2 linked regions of the Catenulispora sp. EB89 genome follow. The protein of the gene in region 1 interacts with the protein of each later gene in a pairwise test. Links are inferred from orthologs where the notes say so. Each region holds a gene or a part of one and is shown in the gene's direction. Other genes may lie near its edges.

The links.
Region 2: the proteins of ABH920_RS08875 (region 1) and ftsZ interact in binary tests that used the Escherichia coli proteins (3 or more experiments, as listed by UniProt). The link is inferred for Catenulispora sp. EB89 from one-to-one orthologs.

What each region holds. Positions count from the first base shown.
Region 1 is NZ_JBGCCU010000003.1:472,978-476,269, reverse strand. What follows is about bases 99-3,076. They hold ABH920_RS08875 (rod shape-determining protein), read left to right. Parts: upstream 99-1,057; coding sequence 1,058-2,095; downstream 2,096-3,076. Other genes in these bases: mreD (rod shape-determining protein MreD), read left to right, coding at 3,063-3,076; mreC (rod shape-determining protein MreC), read left to right, coding at 2,105-2,977; ABH920_RS08880 (phosphatase PAP2 family protein), read left to right, coding at 99-815. In the rest of the region: more of ABH920_RS08880, read left to right, coding at 1-98; more of mreD, read left to right, coding at 3,077-3,292. UniProt on the Escherichia coli protein: Forms membrane-associated dynamic filaments that are essential for cell shape determination. Acts by regulating cell wall synthesis and cell elongation, and thus cell shape.
Region 2 is NZ_JBGCCU010000015.1:175,879-179,056, reverse strand. What follows is about bases 209-3,072. They hold ftsZ (cell division protein FtsZ), read left to right. Parts: upstream 209-981; coding sequence 982-2,163; downstream 2,164-3,072. Other genes in these bases: ABH920_RS29265 (YggS family pyridoxal phosphate-dependent enzyme), read left to right, coding at 2,931-3,072; pgeF (peptidoglycan editing factor PgeF), read left to right, coding at 2,178-2,927; ABH920_RS29280 (cell division protein FtsQ/DivIB), read left to right, coding at 209-699. Also shown: more of ABH920_RS29280, read left to right, coding at 1-208; more of ABH920_RS29265, read left to right, coding at 3,073-3,178. UniProt on the Escherichia coli protein: Essential cell division protein that forms a contractile ring structure (Z ring) at the future cell division site. The regulation of the ring assembly controls the timing and the location of cell division.

The sequences.
Region 1 (3,292 bases):
TGCTGCGCCGGCGGTTGCTGCTGGCGCTGTGCGGAGTGCTGACGGCCGGCGGGGCGGTGCTCGCGGCGCGGTTCATGAAGGGGGTGCTGCCGAGCCGGCCGGTGTTCGGGGCCGACGCGCTGGGTGCGATCCACGCGGCAGGCGGCGCGGTCGGAGCCGGTCACGCGGCCAACGCCGCGAGCGCGGTCGCGGCGGGGAACCCGGCCGCGAACGCGGCGGTGCACAACGCCGTCGCCTCGGTCGCCGCCACCATGGCGCACGTCGCACTGGCCCAAGCCACCTACCAGCCCCCGAACACGCTCCCCTCCGGTCACACCGCCGCGGCGATGGGGTTGTTCTTCGCGACCCTGATCGTGATCAGCCGCCGCTGGTACGTCCTGGTGACCCTGCTCGTGCTGCCCGGCGCGGCGCTGGCCGGCGTGGCGACCGTGGCGGCGGACTGGCACCGGCTCTCCGACACCGTCGCCGCCGACCTGCTCGCGCTGGCCGTCGGACTGCTCGGGCTGGCCGTGGTGGCGCAGATCGGCCTGGTGCGTCCGGAGCCGTCACTCGGTCGGAGCAGCCTGGGCCAGCGCCTGCTCTACGCCGCGCTGCTCAGCATCGCGACCGTCTCGTCGGCCGTCGGCCTCGCCTTCTTCGCGCGCTACCACAGTGCGACCTCGGCCCTGGGCCGCGAGGACGCCGCGTACTGGTCCGCGCAGGCGCTGGCCCTCGGCGCGGCGGTCACCGCGGCCGGGATGATGCTCGCGGTGTGCCGGAACCTGGAGTCGGTGGGGACGCGCCCGCCGCCCAGACTGACGATCCAGGCGCCGTGATCACCCATGTGGCGCGCGCCCCGCGCAATGCCGCACTCTGGCCCTCCAGGACCCTGACATAAGCATTCTCACCCGTTCGGGCGTACCGCTTCGGGGTGAATCGGATGCTCCGGGATCTATCGGGCATAACGCTGGTTAGGATCGGTCGCAGGCGCCGCACATCGCGCCTGTCTCTGATACCGACGGCAAGACTTCTGCAACATCCGAGCGACGGAAGATGGGGATCGCGCATGGGCTCCGGGATGGCGGTCATCGGTCGGGACATCGCGGTGGACCTCGGGACCGCGAACACCCTGGTGTACGTACGCGGTCGAGGCATCGTGCTGAACGAGCCCTCGGTGGTCGCGGTGGACACCACGACCGGCGCGGTGCTCGCGGTCGGCGCCGAGGCGAAGAAGATGATCGGCCGCACGCCCGGCAACATCGTGGCGATCCGGCCGCTCAAGGACGGCGTCATCGCCGACTTCGAAGTCGCCGAGCGGATGCTGCGCTACTTCATCCGCAAGGCGCACAAACGCCGGTGGCTGGCGCAGCCCCGGGTCATCGTCTGCGTCCCCTCCGGCATCACCGGGGTGGAGAAGCGCGCGGTCGAGGACGCGGCCAGCGCCGCCGGCGCGCGCAGCGTGCACCTCATCGAGGAGCCGATGGCCGCGGCGATCGGTGCGGGCCTGCCGGTGCAGGAGGCGACCGGCAACATGGTCGTGGACATCGGCGGCGGCACCACCGAGGTCGCGGTCATCTCCTACGGCGGCATCGTGACCGCGCTCAGCGTGCGGGTCGCGGGCGACGAGCTGGACAACGCGATCATCCAGTACACGAAGAAGGAGTACTCGCTGCTGCTCGGCGACCGCACCGCCGAGGAGATCAAGGTGACGGTCGGCTCGGCCTGGGACTCCGGGGAGGAGACCCGCGCCGAGGTCCGAGGCCGCGACCTCGTCAGCGGCCTGCCGAAGGTGATCCTGCTGTCCAGCACCGAGGTGCGCAAGGCCATCGAGGAGCCGGTGACGGCGATCGTCGACGCGGTGCGCGACACCCTGGACAAGTGCCCGCCGGAGCTGGCCGGCGACATCATGGACCGCGGCATCGTCCTCACCGGCGGCGGTGCCATGCTGCACGGCCTGGACGAGCGGATCCGCGAGGAGACCGGCATGCCGGTGCACATCGCGGAGAACCCGCTGGACTCCGTGGTCCTGGGCTCCGGCCGCTGCCTGGAGGAGTTCGAGGCGCTGGCCCCGGTGCTGGGCACGCTGAACAACCGTCGCCGTACCGGGCGGAGGTAGCGCGGGAGCGTGCGTGACGACAAGCGGACGAGGCTGCTGCTGGCGGTACTGCTGGCGGCGGCCTTCGCCATGATCACCGTGGACGCCCGGGGCGGGTCCCGCTCGCCGCTGCAGCCGCTGCGCTCCGGCGGCGAGGCGGTGCTCGGCCCGGTGACGCGCTCGGTCGCGGCGGTCGAGCGGCCGGTGGGCGACTTCGTGCACGGACTCGGCCACAGCAAGCAGGACCAGAAGCAGATCGCGCTGCTCAAGACGCAGAACGCGGCCCTGCGCGAACAGGCCGAGACCGCCGCCGACGCCCGCGCCCGGGCCGCCGAGCTCGACAAGCTGCTGCACGTCGCCTCGGTCGGCGGCTACCGGACCATCCCGGCCCGGGTGCTGTCCTTCGCCCCGCAGCAGCAGGGCACCTGGTCGGCGACCATCGACGCCGGCACCCTGGACGGCGTCAAGCCGGGAATGACCGTGCTGGACGGCGACGGCCTGGTCGGCCGCACCGTGGCGGTCGGCCGCGACACCGCGACCGTGCTGCTGGCCGACGACCCGCGGTTCACCGTGGGCGTGCGGACCCCGGGCACCGGCGGCGCCGGAGGCGGCCAGGTCGGCCTGGCCACCGGCGGCGGGCCCGGGGCGTTCAGCGTGCAGTTCTTCGACCCGCAGGCCGACATCCCGCTGGGCACACCGGTGCTGACCTTCGGCTCGGCCGGCGGCACGCCCTTCGTGCCCGGCGTGCCGCTGGGCACCGTGACCTCCGTGCAGCCCACGCCCGGGGCGATGACCCGGACCGCGATCGTGAAGCCGTACGTGGCCTACGACGGCCTGCAGACCGTCGGTGTCGTGGTGGAGCCGCCGCGCACCGACCCCCGCGACGCGCTGGTGGCGCACTGACCGCCGCCACTCGGCTGCCCGGCTGCCCGGCTGCCACCCGGTTGCTCCACGGCGGCCCCGGCCCGACCCCGAAAGAGTGTGACCCTTGAGACTCACCGGCTTCCTCGCCCTTATCTGCGGCCTGGCCCTGGTCCTGGCGCTGCAGGACGCGCTGCTGACCGCGGCGCGCCTGCCGCTGGCCGCGCCCGACCTGCTGCTGGCGGTGGTCGCCGCGATCGGCTTCGCCCGCGGCCCGCGCACCGGCCTGGTCGCCGGCTTCCTGCTCGGCCTGGCCGCCGACGTCTCGCCGCCGGCCGCGCACGCGATCGGCAGCCA
Region 2 (3,178 bases), on another replicon or contig:
CTCTCGGTGACGATCACCGTCTTCCTCGCGCTGCTGACCCTGACCGGGTACTCGATCCTGTGGCACACCAAGGTCTTCGACGTCCGGTCCACGTCCGTCTCCGGCGTCAAAGTGCTGACCAGACAACAGATCCTGGCCGCCGCCGCGATCCCCGCGCACACCCCGGTCGCCTCGGTGGACACCTCGGCGGTCAAGGCGCGGCTGATGGCGCTCCCGCGGGTGAAGGACGCGTGGGTGGAGCGCTCGCTGCCGCACACGATCGACATCAACGTCGTGGAGCGGACCCCGGCCGCGGCGTTGCCGCAGGCCGACGGATCCTTCCAGATCGTGGACGCGGACGGCGTGGCCTTCGACACAGCCGCCACCGCCTCGGCGATCCCGGCGCACATCCCGGTCATCCACCTGGAGCAGTTCGCCGATCCGGCGGTGAAGGACCGCGCGAGCACCGTGGCCGGGGCGCTCGCGGCTCTGCGGGCCCTGCCGGCCCCGGTGCGCTCCCGGGTGCTCACCGTCTCGGCGACCGGGCCTTACGCCATCACCGTGACGTTGAGTCCGTCCAAGGCCAAACAGAAATCGGTGACGGTTCTGTGGGGCGGACCGGACCAGCCGGATCTCAAGGCACGGATACTGGCCGCGCTGATCGGGAATGGCGCGGCGCACTATGACGTGAGTGCTCCGGCGGCTCCGGCGTATTCGTGAGCGTTCGAATCCCGGCCCGCCGATCGGCTAAGATCTGGCGGGCTATCGAACAACATACGTATTCCCCTCATCGGATCCACACGGATCAGGCGGGGTCGTCGGACAACGCTGAGAAGTAAAACCTGCCGACAGTTTCGGCGTGTTCGTTGAACCTCACAGGTCGCGGGACCTAATGTCCTGTAAAGACTTCACAGTCGCACGACCCCGCCGTGTCCCCGGCCGGTGTGGGCGGGACTAAGGTGATCAACAAGATTACCGGATACCACGGAGAGGCCGTCGGACGTGGCAGCACCGCAGAATTACCTGGCCGTCATCAAGGTCGCCGGCATCGGCGGCGGCGGCGTGAACGCCATCAACCGGATGATCGAGGTCGGTCTGAAGGGCGTCGAGTTCATCGCCGTCAACACCGACGCCCAGGCTCTGCTGATGAGTGACGCCGACGTCAAGCTGGACGTCGGCCGCGAGCTCACCCGCGGACTCGGTGCCGGCGCCAACCCCGATGTGGGCCGCAAGGCGGCCGAGGACCACGCCGAGGAGATCGAGGAGGTCCTCAAGGGCGCGGACATGGTGTTCGTCACCGCCGGCGAGGGCGGCGGCACGGGCACCGGCGGGGCCCCGGTGGTGGCCCGGATCGCCCGCGAGCTCGGCGCGCTGACCATCGGTGTGGTGACCCGGCCGTTCACCTTCGAGGGCCGGCGCCGGGCGAACCAGGCCGAGGACGGCATCGCGGCGCTGCGCGAGGAAGTCGACACCCTGATCGTCATCCCCAATGACCGGCTGCTGTCCATCTCGGACAAGAACGTCTCGGTGCTGGACGCGTTCAAGGCCGCCGACCAGGTGCTGCTCTCCGGTGTCCAGGGCATCACCGACCTGATCACCACCCCGGGCCTGATCAACCTGGACTTCGCCGACGTGAAGTCGGTGATGAGCGAGGCCGGCTCGGCGCTGATGGGCATCGGCTCGGCCCGCGGCGACGACCGCGCGGTGGCCGCGGCCGAGATGGCGATCTCCTCGCCGCTGCTGGAGGCCTCCATCGACGGCGCCCGCGGCGTGCTGCTGAGCATCTCCGGCGGCTCCGACCTCGGCCTGTTCGAGATCAACGAGGCGGCGCAGCTGGTCAGCGAGGCCGCGCACCCCGAGGCGAACATCATCTTCGGCGCGGTCATCGACGACGGCCTGGGCGACGAGGTCCGGGTCACGGTCATCGCGGCCGGCTTCGACGGCGGCGAGCCGGCCAAGCGCCGCAGCACCGGGCACGCCGCGGCGAACTCCCCGTTCCGGGACGAGACCAGCGTCCGCGACGGCATGCGCGAGCAGGTGCTGGGCACGCTGCCCAAGCCGACGGACAACATCCCGCTCCCGGCGCACGACCCGATGGCCGACACGCAGAACGTCCCGGTCATCCCGGTGCAGCCGGCGCCGTCGGCGGCCGACGAGCTCGACATCCCCGACTTCCTGAAGTAGGAGCGGGTTCTTCCGTGGCGATATGGCAGCACACCGGTCCGGAGGGTGAGGGCGGCACGGCCCGCTTCGCCTTCTCCGACCGCTGGGGCGGGGTCTCCAAGGCCCCTTACACCGCGACCAACCTCGGCGGGCACGTCGGCGACGACCCCGAGGCGGTCGCCGCCAACCGTTCCCTGGTGGCCTTCGAGCTGGGGTTCACCGACCCCGGGAACGTCGTGTACATGAACCAGATCCACGGCGCGGACGTGGCCTACGCCGCCGCGCAGTGGCAGGGCCGGGCCCCGGACGTGGACGCGCTGGTCACCGACCGCCGGCACCTGGCGCTGGCGGTGCTGGTCGCGGACTGCGTGCCGGTGCTGCTGGCCGACGCCCAGGCCGGGGTGGTCGCCGGGGCGCACGCCGGGCGTCCGGGGATGAAGGCCGGGGTGGTCCCGGCCGCGATCGAGCGCATGGTCTCCCTCGGCGCCGTGCCGGAGCGGATCATCGCGGTCACCGGGCCCTCGGTGTGCGGGCTCTGCTACGAGGTGCCCGAACGGATGCGCGCGGACGTGGCCGAGAAGGTGCCGGCCAGCTACACGGTGACCCGGCAGGGGACGCCGGGCCTGGACGTCGCCGAGGGCGTGTGGGCGCAGCTGGAGGCGGCCGGGATCGACCTGAAGACGTCGGTGCGGCTGCGGGTGTGCACGCAGGAGTCCGAGGACTATTACTCCTTCCGCGGCGAGGGCACGACCGGCCGGTTCGCCGGGTTCGTCTGGCTGGACTGAACGATGCCCGACCGTGAAACGGAGATTTCCGAACGACGAGTACAGATCGCCGAGAATCTGGCCGCGGTGCGCGAGGACATCGCCGCCGCGGCCCGCAAGGCGAACCGCGACCCTTCCGAGGTTTCCCTGATCGCGGTGACCAAGACCTACCCGGCCTCCGACGTCCGGATCCTGGCCGGACTCGGGGTCCTGGACGTCGGCGAGAACCGGGACCAGGAAGCCGCGCCGAAGGCCCGGGAGACCGCGGGCCT